3 regions of the Frankia sp. CoBUL1 genome follow, and region 2 is predicted to be linked to each of the others. Evidence: predicted binding sites of a transcription regulator. Region 2 holds the regulator's gene; each other region holds the start of a gene.

Region 1 (6,103 bases), on a different contig from region 2:
GCTGGGTTCGGTGGCGCGGCGGATCGACCATCGCGCTGCCCGCCGTCTTCGGCGTCCACGGGCGAACCCGGCGCCACTGTCGGCTCCGAGTCTGCGGCGATGCCCGTGCTGCTGGCCATCGGTTGTCTGCGCACGTACCTTCGCAACCTCTCCGCCAGCCTCCCGGAACAGGTCGTACCAGGATGGCTCGGTATCGGGCCCGGATGTCCCTTGTCAGGCACCATAGCGGTACGAAGTCGGCATCCGAAAGGCGCCTACCGTAAGCGCCTTGGTGGCCGCACGTCAGTTGTCGCTACTGCGCGCGGAGTCACCACTACCGTAACCGCCGGGGAAGCCCGACATCGGGCGTCACTGATGATCGAAGCGCTTGTCGGGGTGAGTGAACCGGGCTGAAGGCGCAAACTCGGCATCCTAGACATCTCCTACATGAGCCCTTACCGCCTTCGCGGCGGCGTCCGGTGCGCTTCGTCTGTTCCGGTGAAGGCCGTGGGAGATGGTTGGGCGCCTGGACGGACCGGTGGGGTCGCCGTGTCCGTAGGCTTGCGGGGTGAGCGAGTTGCAGCGTAGCAGTGCTGGCCGCGGTGCGGAGCCGACGGATACCGGCGCGGTTCGGGATGTTCCGCGGTCCCCGGCGGACGGCCCCAGCGGCCCGTCCGCGGTGGGGCCTGCGGGCTACGACACCGTGCTGGTGATCGATTTCGGTGCTCAGTATGCCCAACTGATCGCCCGGCGCATACGCGAATGTCATGTGTATTCGGAGATCGTCCCGTGGGATATGTCGGTGGACGAGATCCTCGCCCGGCGTCCGTCCGCACTGATCCTTTCTGGCGGCCCGAAGTCCGTCTACTCGCCTGGCGCGCCCCGGGTGGATCCTGCGTTGTTCGCTACCGGAGTGCCTATTCTCGGTATCTGCTATGGCCATCAGGTCATGGCTCAGGCGCTTGACGGCGCCGTCGCGCGCACGGGAACCGCCGAGTACGGAGCAACTCGTCTGTCGGTGTCGGATCCCGGGGTTCTCTTCGACGGTCTGCCCGTTGTCCAGCAGGTCTGGATGTCGCACGGCGACTCGGTGACCGCCGCGCCGTCCGGCTTCCGGGTAACGGCTTTCACGCCGTCGGCCCCGGTCGCCGCCTTCGAGGACCCCGCGCGTCGTCTCTATGGCGTGCAGTTCCACCCGGAGGTGGTCCACAGCGAGCGAGGCATGGACGTGCTGCGGCACTTCCTGCTCGTGGGTGCGGGCTGCCGGCCCACCTGGACAATGATCAACATTGTCGACGAGGCTGTCGCGGCCGTCCGGGCCCAGGTCGGGACCGGACGGTTGATCTGCGGCCTGTCCGGCGGGGTGGACTCCGCGGTCGCTGCCGCGCTCGTGCACCGGGCGGTGGGAGACGCGCTCACCTGCGTCTTCGTCGATCATGGTTTGCTGCGGGCCGGCGAGGCGGAACAGGTCGAACGCGATTTCGTCGCGATTACCGGCGTGGATCTGGTCCATGTCAAGGCGGCCGACCGGTTCTCCGCCGCGCTGTCCGGAGTGACCGACCCGGAGCGGAAGAGGAAGATCATCGGTCGTGAGTTCATCCGGGTTTTCGAGGAGTCCGCCCGCGAACTGGAGGTCCGGGCGGAGGCGGAGGGCGCGACGATCGACTTTCTCGTGCAGGGGACATTGTATCCCGACGTGATCGAATCCGGTTCGCCGACGGCCGCGAAGATCAAGTCGCATCACAACGTCGGTGGACTGCCCGAGGACCTGCGGTTCGATCTGGTCGAGCCGCTTCGGACCTTGTTCAAGGACGAGGTCCGTCGGCTCGGCGAGGAGCTGGGGCTGCCCGAGGAGATCGTCTGGCGTCAGCCGTTCCCGGGCCCGGGCCTCGCCGTCCGCATCATCGGCGAGGTCACGCCCGAGCGGCTCGACGTGGTGCGGGCGGCCGACGCGGTGATCCGGGAGGAGATTCGCAAGGCCGGCCTGGACCGCGAGATCTGGCAGGTCTTCGCGGTGCTGCTCGCCGACGTGCGATCGGTGGGCGTCCAGGGTGACGAGCGTACGTACGGCTTCCCGATCGTCCTGCGCGCGGTCACCAGCGAGGACGCGATGACCGCCGACTGGGCCCGGCTGCCCTACGGCCTGCTGGAACGCATCTCGAACCGGGTGGTCAACGAGGTGCCGCAGGTTAACCGGGTGGTGTATGACATCACCTCCAAGCCTCCCGGCACGATCGAGTGGGAGTGACGATCCCGGATCGGAGCGCGTGCCCGTCGGACGACCCCCGCCGACGGGCACGTTTGACGTCTGGGCGGGACCGGAGCACCCTGGATGATGTGACCCCGCACGAGATGGCCATTACCTAGGCGCGCGACCGATCATCGGGTCCGCGCCTCGCCCTTCCGCCTTGTCCTGGCGGGGGGCTTTTTTATTGCCGCGGTCATGGTGAGGTGGCCGCTCAGCCGCCGGGAGATGCTCCATGACCGCAGCAGCCGCAGACGACCGATCGGTAGCCCCGGACGCCGAACTCTGGGCGCCGGACATCCGCGCCGCGGCCCGCGTCCTTGCCGGGGTGGCACGACGGACCAGGGTCGTGCGGGATCTCGGCCTGTCGGCGGCGGTCGGTGCGCCCGTCTGGCTCAAGTGTGAGCACGAGCAGCACACCGGTTCGTTCAAGCTTCGGGGCGCCTACCACCGGGTGGCCACCGCGGATCCGGCGACGCGGGCCCGGGGGGTGGTGGCGGCCAGTGCCGGTAACCACGCCCAGGGAGTGGCCTTCGCGGCCGCGGCCTTCGGCGTCGAGGCGACCATCTTCGTGCCGGTAGGGGCCAATCCGGTCAAAGTGGCGCGGACGCGCCGGTGGGGCGCCCGGGTCGAGAAGATACCCGGGGGGGTGGAAGCGGCGCTCGCTGCGGCTGCCACCTTCGCCGCCCGGGGAGACCGGCTGCTGGTCCACCCGTTCGATGACCCGACGGTAGTGGCCGGGCAGGGCACGATCGGCTTGGAGTTGCTCGATCAGGTGCCCGATCTCGACACCGTTCTGGTCGGGGTGGGCGGCGGAGGGCTGATCGGCGGGCTGGCCGCGGCGGTGCGGTCCCGGCGCCCCGATGTGCGAGTGGTCGGAGTGCAGTCCGTGCTGTCGTCGGCGTTCGCCGCGTCGCTGCGGGCTGGCCGGCGGCTCACGGTGCCCCCCGGTGGGGCTGCGACGCCCGGTGCCGGAACGACGCCCGGTGCCGGAACACTGCGGGGAGTCGGGACGATTCCGGGCAGCCGGACGTCCGAACAGCCGACGGCGCCACGTTCGTCACGGGTGGTCCCGGCGTCGACCACGATCGCCGACGGTATGGCGGTGAGCGCTCCGGGGGTCCTGACCTTCGCCCTTGCCGCACGCCTGGTGGACGAGATCGTCACGGTCGATGAGGCGGCGTTCTGGGAGGCGATGGTGTTGCTGCACCGGGCCGGCCACCAGGTGGAACCGGCCGGCGCCGCGGGGGTCGCGGCCTTGTTGCGTCGAGGTGATCTCGCGCAGGGCCCGACGGTGGCAATCCTGTCGGGTGGCAACATCGACCCGGGGGTGGCCAGCAGGGTGAAGGCGCTCGCGGCCATCCCGCCGAGCGCGTCGAGTAGCGCGTGACTACGTGACTACGTGACTACGTGACCGCGCGGCCACGTGGCGTGGCCGCCTGACCGCCGGTGGGCCGGGCGTTGACGCGGACCACGGCCATCGACGGCCCGCCCTCGCGCGCGGGGCGGGGCGGGAACGACGGACAACAGGCTGGTCAGCACGCGGGTCGACGACCACTGGGCGTGGACGTGTGATGGTCATGCGGTGGCATGGACGCGCGAGGACCGCGGCCGGGTGGGGCCGTCGGTGCATCTCGCGGACCACACCGCGGACCGGGCCGTTGGGTGCGATCCGGGCATGCCGCGGTCCGACCTGCCCGACGTCGAACGTACGATCGGAGTCCCATGAGCGGCTTTTTCGGCGATTCCCACGGCGGCGGATCCGGCATCGCCGGGTCGGTCGGGACGGATGTCCACGGCGGTGCGCACGTGCCCTACGACCTGTTCGGCCCGGCGGTGCTGGCGCCGCCGGTGGGCGGGGACGAGCCCGGTGGCTTCTCCTCGCCACGCCTGGATGCCGAGGGCCTGCTCGACGGGCTCAACCTGCAGCAGCGGGCGGCGGTGGTGCACATCGGGGCACCCCTGCTCGTCGTCGCGGGCGCGGGGTCCGGCAAGACGCGGGTGCTGACCCACCGTATCGCGTACCTGCTGGCGGCCCGGGGGGTCCGGCCGGGGGAGATGCTGGCGATCACGTTCACTAACAAGGCTGCCAACGAGATGCGCGAACGGGTCTCGGCGCTGGTCGGTCCCCGGGCGCGGGCGATGTGGGTGAGCACCTTCCACTCGGCCTGCGTGCGCATCCTGAGGTCCGAGGCGAAGCGTCTCGGGTTTGGCTCGGCCTTCTCCATCTACGACGCCGCCGACGCGCAGCGTTTGATCACTCTGGTCACCCGTGACCTTGATCTTGATCCCAAGCGGCATCCCGCCCGAGGTCTGGCGGCGCAGATCAGCAACCTGAAGAACGAACTGATCGACTGGGAGGCCGCACGGGACCGGGCCACGAACCACCTCGAGCGGACCGTCGCCGAGGTCTACGCCGCTTATCAGCAGCGGCTGGCTCAGGCCAATGCCCTCGACTTCGACGATCTGATCATGATGACGGTGAACCTCCTCCAGGCGTTCCCCGACGTCGCCGAGCACTACCGGCGCCGATTCCGACATGTGCTCGTGGACGAGTACCAGGACACCAACCACGCGCAGTACGCCCTGGTGCGTGAACTCGTCGGCCAACCGGCGTACTTCGGTGGCGGGTCCGCGCCGGTGGAGCCGGCCGAGCCGGCTACCTGGGCCTCGGGCGCCGTCCCACCGGCGGAGCTGTGCGTGGTTGGCGACGCGGACCAGTCGATCTACGCCTTCCGTGGGGCGAACATCCGCAACATCGTGGAGTTCGAGGAGGATTTCCCGAACGCCGCGGTGATCCTGCTGGAACAGAACTACCGCTCCACCCAGACCATCCTCTCCGCCGCGAACGCGATGATCGCGCGTAACAACCAGCGCAAGGCCAAGCGGCTGTGGTCGGACGCCGGTGACGGTGAGAAGATCGTCGGATTCGCCGCCGACAACGAGCACGACGAGGCGGCCTTTGTCGCCGAGGAGGTCGACCGGCTCTCGGACGCGAAGCTCGCGCGGCCCGCCGACGTCGCGGTGTTCTACCGGACCAACGCCCAGAGCCGGGTGTTCGAGGAGATCTTCGTCCGGGTCGGGCTGCCCTACCGGGTGGTCGGCGGGGTGCGGTTCTACGAGCGCAAGGAGATCCGTGATCTCCTTGCCTACCTGCGGGTCCTCGCCAATCCTAGCGACACGGTGAACCTGCGTCGCATCCTGAACGTGCCCCGGCGCGGGATCGGCGAGCGGGCCGAGGCGGCCCTGGCGGGCTTCGCCGATGTCGAGCGGATCGGGTTCGCGCAGGCGCTGGAGCGTGTCGACGAGGTGCCGGGGATCGCCGCGCGCTCGGCGAAGGCGGTGCGCGAGTTCACCGCGCTGCTCGCCGAGCTACGCGCCGTAGCGGCCGACAACCCGGTGGCCGTGGTCGAGGCGGTGCTTGAACGCACCGGCTACCTGTCGGAACTCCTCGCCGAGGGCACCGTCGAGTCCCAGGCCCGGGTGGAGAACCTGCAGGAACTGGTCGGAGTGGTCCAGGAGTTCGCCCGGCGGCTGCCCGAGGGCACGCTCGCGGAGTTCCTCGAGCAGGTCTCGCTCGTCGCCGACGCGGACCAGGTTCCGACCGACGACGGTTCCGATGGTGTGGTCACTCTCATGACGCTGCACAGCGCCAAGGGCCTCGAGTTCCCCGTCGTCTTCCTTACCGGTCTCGAGGACGGCGTCTTCCCGCACCTGCGGACCCTGGGAGATTCCACCCAGCTCGAGGAGGAGCGCCGGCTCGCCTATGTGGGTGTCACCCGGGCCCGGATCCGGCTCTACCTGACCCGCGCGGTGATGCGCAGCGCCTGGGGCCAACCGGCCTACAACCCGCCGTCGCGTTTCCTCGGCGAGGTGCCG
Region 2 (6,103 bases):
TCGCGGCCGGCCGCGCCGTAGGCGTGCACGACCCGATCGATCAACTGCCGCAGCGACCACTCCCGCCCCGGCGTGCCGGGCGCCCCACGGAAGTACTTGCTGGTAACGATGTTGGAGGCGTTCACCGACCAGAACTGCGGGAATTCCACTCCCCGCTGCTCGAAGTTGACCGAGCCGTCCCGCCAGTTGGTCATGACGACGTCCCGGGACTCCCAGGTGACCTCGTCGTACGGGTGGACGCCGGCGGTGGTACGTGACCGCTGGATCTTCAACCCACTCGCTTTCGCCGCTGACCTGCTCGGCTTCGTGCCGCGGCTGTCGGTCATGACGCTCCTCGTCTTCACTCGTCAGCTCCAACCTTCAACAATGTGTTGTGGGCATCCCCGCCCCAGGCCGCAGCCAGCGGACGTCGGGACGGTGCGGGGCCGGACCTCGACGCACGGCGGTGCCCGCGGGGACGAGCACGCGCACGGCAAACACACGCACGGCGAACGGCACCAGCCAGGTCGAGCCGGGCCGCATGCGTGCCGTCCGGGAGGTCCGCGGTCCTCGCACGGCCGCGACGCGGGATGTCACCCGTCGCCGGCGGGACCGGGCCGGCACGGCGAGCCAGGGCGATGTATGACGCTTTCGGTCGAGCGGTCCCGGCCCTACCTGCTATGCACCTGCTGGGTGCCGATCACCGGCGAGGCATCGACGGCGCCGCGCGGGACCGGTCGTGCTGGTCCATCCCGCGTGGTGGGAGGTCCGGCGGCCTCGGAGCGCAACGCGGCGATCGCGGACTCGAAGTCAGTCAACGACTCGAAGGCCAGGTACACCGAGGCGAAGCGGAGATAAGCCACCTCGTCGAGCTCACGGAGCGGACCGAGGATCGCCCGGCCGATCGCCTCCGCGGGCACCTCCGCCGACCCCGACGAGCGGACGGCGTCCTCTACCCGCTGCGCCAGAAGCGCGAGATCATCATCCCGCACCGGCCGGCCCTGGCAGGCCTTGCGGACACCGGCGATGACCTTGGCCCGGCTGAACGGCTCGGCCGCCCCACTGCGCTTGCGAACCTGAAGGGACGCCTCCTCCATCGTAGTGAACCGGCGACCGCAGGACAGGCAGGACCGCCTGCGGCGGATCGCCGAACCCTCCTCGGCCTCCCGACTGTCAACGACGCGACTGTCCGGATGCCGGCAGAACGGGCACCGCACGCGCTACGCCTCCTTCGCCCGCGCCGGAGCCGACCGCCCCGGACCGGGGATGAGGGACACCGTTGAGGACCCGGCATCCACGCCGGAAAGACCACCTTGTGGATGGACCGCCAGCTCCCCGCGGAAGACCTGTGGAACAACCTGTGGATGACTTACACCCCGGTAAGCACCAGATGTTGTGTCCAAGGTAGCGCACGGCCCCAGAGATGAGGACAGCACCCCCGTGTGGTCCGTGTGGTCCGCATCGCACGTGGCACCGCACGTGGACGAAAGACGACGGTGCGCGAGAACCCTGCGCCGAGACACTCGTGGACCCGGAAAGCCGGGAAGCCGGGCGTCAGGGAAGGAGTAACGACTGGCCCGGGGCGATCAGTGGTGACCGCAGGTGGTTCAGCCGCATCAGCCGGTCCACCATGACCCGGGTGTCGGCGCTCTCGTCGAGCGCCACTGCCACCTCCCACAGCGTCTCCCCCGGCACGACCAGATGGTGCCGCGGCGCCTCCGCGGTATCCGGCCCGGCAATCGACACCCCAGGCATGATCATGATTGCTACCGCCACGACGACCGCCACGACGATCGATACCACCACCACCCGACCCCGCCGGGTCAGCCGGAGCGGCGGGGGTGCGGGCGGGCGACGACCCACCCGGTCTCTGGCCATCGACAGGTCGACGACCCGCGCCCTGTGTGCGGATCCCACGGCACCCTCCCGTTCCGACGACACCGAACGCCGAAGATCGAACCTTCGTTCGATCGAACGCGTGGTCGATTGTCGCATCGGGAACCGGAAACCGCCAGGGACACGCTCGAACAGACGTTTGAGATTCTGCGACCCGCCGGTTACCGTCGAGTCGATCGGGTGTGAACCGGGCGGTTTCCCCCGGTCACGGACGGCGGCGAGTCGGTGGGTGACCGCTTCCGGAGCGGGACGGTCCGCCGTGCGGTCGCCGGCCGGCCGGTGGCCGCACGGCGGAAGAAAAACGCGACGAGGAGAACGGTAAGCGATGACTAGCCAAGGCAGGGGTACGCGCCGGGGCGGAACCCGCGGCAACGTGCGAGCCTTTCCCGAAGGCCCCACGGACGCGGGCCTGACCCCCCGGCAGCGCAAGGTGCTGGAGGTCATCCGGGCCGCGGTGGAGCGGCGCGGGTATCCGCCCAGCGTGCGGGAGATCGGTGAGGCGGTCGGCCTCACCAGCACCAGTAGTGTGGCTCACCAGCTCAAGGTGCTCGAGGAGAAGGGCTACCTGCGGCGGGACCCGAACCGCCCGAGAGCGATGGAGGTTCTGACCGTCGAGCACCCCCGGCGACGCGCGGATGTGGGCGCGGGCACGACGACGGTGGCGGGCACGATTCCCATCATCGGTGAGGCGGCGCCGGGCACCACCGAAGGAAGCAAGTCGGAGGCGGCCTACGTGCCGGTGCTGGGCCGGATCGCCGCCGGTGGCCCGATCCTGGCCGAGCAGGCGGTCGAGGACGTCTTCCCGCTACCCAGGGAGATCGTCGGCGAGGGCACTCTGTTCCTGCTCCGGGTCGTCGGCGACTCGATGATCAACGCGGCGATCTGCGACGGTGACTGGGTGGTCGTCCGCCAGCAGCCGGTCGCGGACAACGGGGAGATCGTCGCCGCAATGATCGACGGGGAGGCGACGGTCAAGCGTCTGCGGCTTCGGGACGGCAAGATCTGGCTACATCCGGAGAACTCGGCCTTCGCCGACATCCCCGGTGAGGATGCGACCATCCTCGGCCGGATCGTGGCTGTGCTCCGCAGGGTTTGATGTGGATCGGCCGGCCGCCCGTCGGGCGGCCGGCCGGGTTGCCTCGCGTCTGATCGCTCCTGGGCTCAGGCCCGGTAGGCGTGCAGCTCCGCTGCGAGTCCCGAGGAAACCCGGGCGGACAGCCGGGTACCGGTCTCGGTGTGCTCCATCGTGAGCACCTCGCCGTTCGCGTGCACCCGGGAGACCAAGTCGCCCCGGGTGTAGGGCACGAGCACGCGCATCTCCACGTCGGGATGCGGCACCCGGGCACAGAGCGCGTCGACCAGCGCGGCCAGCCCCTCGCCCGTACGTGCCGAGACGAACACGGCGTCCGGGGCGAGCTGGCGCAGCCCCGCGACGACCGTCGGCTCCACGGCGTCCACCTTGTTGACGACGATCAGCTCGGGAACGCCGCCCGCGTCGATGTCGTTGAGAACCTCGCGCACGGCGGAGATCTGCGCGGCCGGATCCGGCGATGATCCGTCCACAACGTGCAGGATGAGATCGGCATCGGCGACCTCTTCCAGCGTCGAGCGGAACGCCTCGACGATCTGATGCGGCAGATGCCGGACGAATCCGACGGTGTCGGTCAGGGTGAAGGCCCGGCCGTCCGGCAGGGTCGCCCGCCGCACGGTCGGATCGAGGGTGGCGAACAGCGCGTCCTCGACCAGGACACCCGCGCCGGTCAGCCGGTTGAGCAGCGACGACTTACCGGCGTTGGTGTAACCGGCGATCGCCACGCTGGGGACCTCGCCCCGCCGCCGGGCGGAACGCTTGGTCTCCCGCACGGTCGTCATCGCGGCGAGCTCGCGGCGCAACCGCGCCATCCTGGCCCGCAGCCGCCGACGATCGGTCTCGATCTTCGTCTCACCGGGACCGCGGGTACCGATGGGCGCCCGGCCGCCGCCACTGGCCGCGGCCCGCGACATCGACTCACCCCACCCACGCAGCCGGGGCAGCATGTACTGCAACTGCGCGAGCTCGACCTGGGCCTTGCCCTCGCGAGAGGTCGCGTGCTGGGCGAAGATGTCCAGGATGAGGGCCGTCCGGTCGATGACCTTTACTTTGACGACCTCCTCCAGCTGCCGCAGCTGACCCGGGGTGAGCTCGCCATCGCAGACCACCGTGTCCGCGCCGGTCGCCGCGACGACCTCGGCGAGCTCGCGGGCCTTGCCCGAACCGACGTAAGTCGCGGCATCCGGCCGGTCGCGACGCTGCACGAGCGCGTCGAGCACCACCGAACCGGCGGTCGTGGCGAGCGCCGCGAGCTCCGCCATGGAGCTCTCGGCCGACCGCGGGGAACCCGACGTCCATACGCCGATGAGGACGACACGCTCCAGCCGCAGCTGCCGGTACTCGACCTCGGTAACGTCGTCGAGCTCGGTGGCGAGACCGGGAACCCGCCGCAACGCGGCGCGATCCTCCAGGTCGAAACCGTCCCCAGAATCGTCGAAAAAGTTCGACAGGTAAGACGAATCGGTATCGGTCAGCTTGATGAGGGATCTGTCGAGAGTGGACGCATCGAAGGCGTCAGCAGGAAGTGTCATACCATCCGTTCTCAACGCGGCCCGCTACCGCACCATTCCGCGATCATTCCGTGCCGCCTGCTCCGGCCGGGCCCCACGACCCGGTGGCCCGAGGAGGATCCGCCGGACCGGAAGACCCTGCCGCACTCGTGGCGCGCCTCCCCCTCGTTTCCCGGCGAATCCCGTCGCCAACCAGGGTCCCACGTCACCACGTCGATCGCGAACCGTTTTGCCGCCCCGCCGACGTAGCCTCTGCGACGTGTACCACGAGTACCACGAAAGACGGGCCCACCGCCTCGCCGCGACGATCTGGGACAGCTCGGGCCGCCCGACTCCCCCTGGACACCCCCCGGGCACCACGCGGACGACGGCGGACCGGCATCCGGACCGCACCGGGCCCTCGGACCGCACAGGGCGCACCGAGCGCACAGGTGTGGTGGGCAGTCGGCGAGTGTTGCCGGACGGATGCATGGACATCATCTGGAGTTCCGACGCCAATCTGATCGTCGCGGGGCCGGACACGGCGGCGAAGCTGGTGCGCTGGGCACCAGGCGTGCGGCACGTCGGGCTCCGCTTCGACTCGGGCTCTGGACCATCCCACCTCGGAGTGGCCGCGGACGAACTGCGCGACCAACGCGTCCCGCTCGCCGACCTGTGGGGCGACGGACCGGCGCAGCGACTCGCCGAGCGGCTCGCCATGGCCGCTGATCCCCTGGTCGCATTCGAGTCGTCGATCGCCGCCCGGCCCGTTCACCCGGCGCTCGTGGACCGGTTGGTTCCCGCCGTTCTGGCGGGTGCCCGCGCCCGGGCGCCTGTGGACGACCTCGCGCGCACAGTCGGGCTGAGCGAACGCCAGCTGCTGCGTCGCTGCCGGCGCGTCTTCGGATATGGCCCGAAGACGCTCGCCAGGATCCTCCGGATGCAGGACGCCCTGCACGCGGCGCGGGCCGGCATCCCGTTCGCGGTCGTGGCGGCCGAGGCCGGCTACGCCGACCAGGCGCACCTCGCCCGGGAGGTACGCGCGCTCGCCGGAGTTCCGCCGACTCACCTCATCCGAAATGTCAACGTTCAGGACGAGCTGGACGTCTCGGTATCGGATGTCGCGGCCGCTACGGGCAGTGGGGCGTAGAGGTCGACGTGGTTGCCGTCTGGATCGAGCACGACCGCGTACCGCTGGCCCCAGAAGGCGTCCCAGGGCGGAAGGTGGCCGGTGTGACCGGCGCCGACGAGGTCGGCGTAGACCTCATCGACCTCGTCCGGCGTGTCGCAGGCGAAGGCCAGCCCGACCCGCGGCGAGCCGGTACCCGCCGACCAGCGCGGATCAAAGGATCGGATGGTCGCCTCGCTGTCGAACGCGAGGCGTGGACCGCCGGGCAGCTGCACCTCGACGTGCGGCTGGGCGTCGGCCCCGGCGGGCAGATCGAGGCCGAGCCGGCGGTAGAACGCCAGGGACCGGGCCATATCAGCGACGATCACACCGGTCAGGGTGAACGATGGTGGCATGAGGGCACCGTAGGGCAGGCAGGCGGACCGGGTCTTGCAGGAAACGGACACCTCACCCGACCGGGTCATGGGCCTCCGCATGGCGCAGCACGCCGTCGAAGACCAGCTCGGCGGGCCCTCGCAA
Region 3 (4,981 bases), on a different contig from region 2:
GGAACTACGGGAGGCAATGCTGTGGACAGGCAGGATGTCCAGCCGGGTCAGCCCGAGCCCGGCACCGGGGACGTCGGCGGCGACCCGTCCGGGAGCGACCACGACTCTTCCCCGGGCGGCCACGGCGGTTCCGGGTCCGGGCGCGTCGGTCCGCAGCCGGCTGCCCGCATGCTCGCGGTGGTCGCGGTCGCCGCGGCGCTCGCGGTGCTCGTGTTCGCCCTCGCGGATCCCTCCCCCTCCCGGCACATGCGTGGCCTCCTGGTCACGGTGAACCTCGTCTGCCTCGCCGGGGTGTTCACGGCGTGGCTTCGCGTGGTTCTCGTGGTCGGGGCCGCCAGGGCCCCCGGGGGAATCGAGTAAGCTCGGCCGGACATGCCGTGCGCCGGTGTACGTGTGTCCATTCGCTGGTCCAGGCCGACCACTCGTCATGATTGGTCGGCGCGGCTCCGGGTGGCCCGCGTGCCCTGATGATCGTCCGGATGTGCTGACGGGCGGTTCCCTCCCAGATCCATCGCGTCGAGCACGTTCGAGACGGCACAGGTTCCGGTCGCGGTCCCTCCTGCCACGGAAGATCCGTGGCCGCCAGAGTCCACAGGAGGTGGGTTCAGCCTTGGCACGTCATTATGAGCTCATGGTGATCCTCGATGCTGACCTCGAGGAACGCACTGTCGCGCCCTCTCTCGACCAGTACCTCGGTGTCGTCCGTCAGGGCGGCGGCGTGGTGGAGAAGGTCGATGTCTGGGGCCGGCGCCGGCTCGCCTACGAGATCGCCAAGAGTCACGAAGGCATCTACGCCGTCATCGACCTGCATGCGGAGCCCGACGTCGTCGCCGAGCTCGACCGTCAGCTCGTCCTCAACGAGTCGGTCATCCGCACCAAGGTCATCCGGCTTCCAGAGCCGAAGAAGCCACGTCAGAGCCGCCGGGCGGCGGCATGATCCGGTCCGCTGCGACGGCAGTCCCCCTGCCGTCGTGGGCCGCCGATCTCCGGGAGAGTGCCCATGGCCGGTGAAACCGTCATCACCGTCGTCGGCAACCTAGCCAACGACCCCGAACTGAGGTTTACCCCGAACGGTGCCGCGGTCGCCAGCTTCACCGTCGCATCCACGCCGCGCACCCTCGACCGCCAGACCAACGAGTGGAAGGACGGCGAGGCGCTGTTCCTGCGCTGCTCCATCTGGCGCCAGGCGGCGGAGCACGTCGCCGAATCGCTGCAGAAGGGCGCTCGGGTCATCGTCACCGGCCGCCTCAAGCAGCGGTCGTTCGAGACCCGCGAGGGTGAGAAGCGCACCGTGATCGAGCTCGACGTCGACGAGATCGGTCCGAGCCTGCGCTACGCCACCGCCAAGGTCGTCAAGGCCGCGCGTGGCGGTGGCGGTGCTGGTGGCGGCGGTTACGGGGGCGGTGGCGGTTACGGTGGCGGTGGCGGAGGCGGCTACGGCGCACCTGCCGGTGTTCCCGCGGGCGTTCCGGCCGGCGGCGGCTACGGCGGCGGTAGTGGTGGAGCACCCATCGATGACCCCTGGTCGCAACCGGCCGGCGGCTACTCCGACGAGCCACCGTTTTGAGCGGCCGGTCGTCGTCCTCGCGAACGACACAACGAGGTAGGAGCACACCCATGGCCAAGGCGGCCGTGCGCAAGCCCAAGAAGAAGGTTTGCGTTTTCTGCAAGGACAAGGTCGACTACATCGACTTCAAGGACACTTCGCTGCTGCGCAAGTACATCTCCGACCGGGGTAAAATCCGGGCCCGTCGGGTGAGCGGTAACTGCAGCCAGCACCAGCGCGACGTGGCGACGGCGGTGAAGAACAGCCGCGAGATGGCGCTGCTGCCCTACACCGCCTCGGCCCGGTAAGGGGTGGCAATGAAGCTCATCCTGACCCAGGAGGTCCCCGGTCTCGGCAGCCCGGGTGACATTGTGGAGGTCGCGAACGGGTACGGGCGTAACTACCTCGTGCCCCGCCGGTACGCGATCCTCGCGACCAAGGGCGCGGAGCGTCAGGTCGAGCAGATCAAGCGGGCCCGGTCGGCCCGCGCGGTTCGTGATCTCGGGCACGCTCAGGAGATCGCCGGTCAGCTCGGTGGCCTCAAGGTCGAGCTGACCAGCCGGGCGGGCAAGGAAGGCCGCCTGTTCGGTTCCGTGACGGCGGCCGATGTGGTGGAGGCGGTGACCGCCGCGGGTGGCCCCGAGCTCGACCGGCGCCGCGTCGAGCTCACCACGCCGATCAAGTCCCTGGGCGCCTACACCGTCGCCGTGCATCTGCATCCCGAGGTGACCGCGACCGTGAAGCTCCAGGTCACGCAGGCCTGACCAGGGCAGGGCGGGCCTGATCGCGGCCGGATGGGCCCGAGGTCAGGCGGGTCTGACGGGGTGGCGGGTCTGACGGGGTGGCATCCGCCGTTTCTCCCGCTGTACCGCCGCGCTCGCTGTACGGGCTCCCCTGGCCGACCGTCTCAGGTGGTCGGCCAGGGGAGCCCGTTGTGCGTGGGGCAAGGGGCGACGACCAGATCCGAAACTTTTTCTCATCCACAGGGCACTCGGGATGCAGGCGCCTGCCAGCTAGGTTTCGTCGAGGTTGTGGTCTCGGGTGTCCACAGGTCTCCGGTTTCCGTCCCGATGTCCTCCCCAGGTTTCGGCCGGTTACCCACAGCTTTTCCACAAGGGCCTGTGGATAACTTTTTGGTGGGTGTACCCGCCGGTCCGTAAGGTCGGACCCTCCAGGCCGAGGAAGGTACTTCTAGCCTGATCGGGCCAGGTCTCCTTCGGCGACGCGGGCGGCGCCCGGCGAGAGGCTCACCGGGCGCCGCCCGTTCGGTCCCTGCTGGGAGCCCCGGCCGGTCGGGGGCGGAGCGGTTCGTTGACAGCGGTTCCGATCTGTACGAACATTCGTTCGAATGCGGGTCTACGAGAGTCCCGGGAGGGTGCGTCGTGAGCGTCACCGAGATCTCGCGTGGTTCCGGTGGGAGCGCAGAGTTCGACCGGACTCCCCCGCACGACCTGCCCGCTGAGCAGAGTGTGCTCGGCGGCATGCTGCTGTCGAAAGACGCCATCGCCGACGTTGTCGAGGTCCTGCGGACGGGTGACTTCTACCGTCCCGCGCACGGCCTCGTGTACGAGGTCATCGGCGATCTCTACGGCCGGGGGGAGCCTGCGGACGTCATCAGCGTCGCCGCCGAGCTCAGCCGCCGCGATCTGCTCGAACGGGTGGGCGGTCCGGCCTACATGCACACCCTCATCTCGAGCGTGCCCACCGCGGCCAACGCTGGGTACTACGCCCGTATCGTCGCGGAGAAGGCGATCCTGCGCCGCCTCGCGGAGGCCGGCACCCGCATCGTGCAGCTCGCCTACGGCGCGGCTCCGGACGTCAGCGACGTCGTCGACCGCGCCCAGGCGGCCGTGTACGAGGTGACCGAGCGCCGGGCGAACGAGGACTACCTGCCGCTGGGGGAGCTGCTCAACCCGGCGTTGGAGGAGATCGAGTCCATCCAGGGGCACGACGGTTCGCTGACCGGGGTGCCCACCGGTTTCGTCGACCTCGACGAGCTGACCAACGGCCTGCACGGCGGCCAGCTGTGGATCGTCGCGGCCAGGCCTGCCGTGGGCAAGTCGACCCTCGGCCTGGACTTCGCCCGGGCGGCGTCGATCAAGAACGGGATGGCGTCGGTCATCTTTTCGCTGGAGATGAGCCGCATGGAGATCACCATGCGGCTGTTGTCCGCCGAGGCGCGGGTGTCCCTGCAGAACATCCGCACGGGCCGGCTCACCGACGACGACTGGGGTCGCCTGGCCCGCCGGATAGGCGAGGTCGCGGAGGCCCCGCTGTTCATCGACGACAGCCCGCACCTGACGATGATGGAGGTCCGGGCGAAGGCCCGGCGGTTGAAGCAGCGCAACGAGCTGCGTCTGGTGATCCTCGACTACCTGCAGCTGATGTCGTCGCCCAAGAAAGTGGAGAACCGTCAGCAGGAGGTCAGCGAGATCTCGCGGTCGCTGAAGCTGCTCGCCAAGGAGCTCGACGTTCCGGTGGTCGCCATCTCCCAGCTCAACCGCGCCTCCGAGCAGCGGGCCGATAAGCGTCCCCAGGTCTCCGACCTGCGCGAGTCCGGAAGCCTGGAGCAGGACGCCGACGCGGTGATCCTGCTGTACCGGGAGGACACGGTCGAGAAGGAGTCGGCGCGCGCCGGCGAGGCGGACCTCATCATCGCCAAGCACCGCAACGGGCCAACTGGCACCGTCACCGTCGCCTTCCAGGGTCATTACTCACGGTTCGTCGACATGGCGAACTGAATTCTCGGCCCGGGAGCGGGACGAGGCCCACGGGTGGAGAGCGCCAGCGGCCCGGCGGCGGGCCGGGTGGGCGCCCGGGTGTGTTTGGCGTGGTCATGGTTCATGTTGGCGGACCGCAGATCTCCCGATGCTGCCAGACTGGGCGGTATGAGTTTCAGGATCATCCATGGCGAGTGAGAGGCGGGACGGCGGGCGGCCCGCCGGAGCGGTCCTCGAAGTTGCCCGGTTCGACATCAAACCGGGCAGCGAGGAGGATTTCGTCGCCGCGTATCACGGGGTGCGTGCGGAGCTCGTCGGCACGCCGGGCTGTCGTTCCGCGCGGATGACCCGCGGGGTCGAGTCACCGTCGAGTTTCGTGCTGCTCGTCGAGTGGGACAGCCTGGACGCCCATCTGACGAACTTCCGGGAGTCGGAGCGGTTTGTCCGCTGGCGTGCCGCCCTCGGCCCGTACTTCGACGGCACCCCGACGGTGGCGCACAGCGCAGACGTCCCCGCCGCTCCCGGCCCGGCCTGACCCTCGACGACCGCCGGACCTCTGATCATGGCAGCGTTCCTCGGGTACCTGTTTTTCGCGCCGCTTACGGCGCTCTTCTTCGGTTTCCTCATCTGGCTGGTGCCGGCGATCCTGCTCCGGAACACGGACGTGGTGAGCCGGCTGAACCTGCGGCCCTTCGCGTTCTTCGTCACCGGCTAC

The links. The regulator LexA, encoded in region 2, represses DNA repair genes until DNA is damaged. The targets are predictions, from matches to a motif close to CGAACNNNNGTTCG.
Region 1: the regulator LexA is predicted to act here: its motif matches at 3,929-3,942, upstream of pcrA (DNA helicase PcrA).
Region 3: the regulator LexA is predicted to act here: its motif matches at 2,880-2,893, upstream of dnaB (replicative DNA helicase).

The regions. Positions count from the first base shown of each region.
Region 1 covers NZ_CDXDOS010000001.1:91,364-97,466, forward strand. The annotation lists partial or broken gene AC08OX_RS00495 (nitrate- and nitrite sensing domain-containing protein) at 1-59, opposite strand, end outside; gene guaA (glutamine-hydrolyzing GMP synthase) at 659-2,227, shown strand; gene AC08OX_RS00505 (threonine ammonia-lyase) at 2,460-3,614, shown strand; gene pcrA (DNA helicase PcrA) at 3,950-6,103, shown strand, end outside.
Region 2 covers NZ_CDXDOS010000007.1:15,468-21,570, forward strand. The annotation lists gene AC08OX_RS01745 (vitamin B12-dependent ribonucleotide reductase) at 1-326, opposite strand, end outside; gene nrdR (transcriptional regulator NrdR) at 651-1,196, opposite strand; gene AC08OX_RS01755 (LysM peptidoglycan-binding domain-containing protein) at 1,534-1,896, opposite strand; gene lexA (transcriptional repressor LexA) at 2,201-2,971, shown strand; gene hflX (GTPase HflX) at 3,037-4,497, opposite strand; gene AC08OX_RS01770 (helix-turn-helix domain-containing protein) at 4,946-5,605, shown strand; gene AC08OX_RS01775 (VOC family protein) at 5,545-6,048, opposite strand; gene dapF (diaminopimelate epimerase) at 6,032-6,103, opposite strand, start outside.
Region 3 covers NZ_CDXDOS010000232.1:371-5,351, reverse strand. The annotation lists gene AC08OX_RS14495 (hypothetical protein) at 22-360, shown strand; gene rpsF (30S ribosomal protein S6) at 611-937, shown strand; gene AC08OX_RS14485 (single-stranded DNA-binding protein) at 1,001-1,567, shown strand; gene rpsR (30S ribosomal protein S18) at 1,618-1,854, shown strand; gene rplI (50S ribosomal protein L9) at 1,864-2,310, shown strand; gene dnaB (replicative DNA helicase) at 2,929-4,287, shown strand; gene AC08OX_RS14465 (antibiotic biosynthesis monooxygenase family protein) at 4,454-4,801, shown strand; partial or broken gene AC08OX_RS14460 (hypothetical protein) at 4,829-4,981, shown strand, end outside.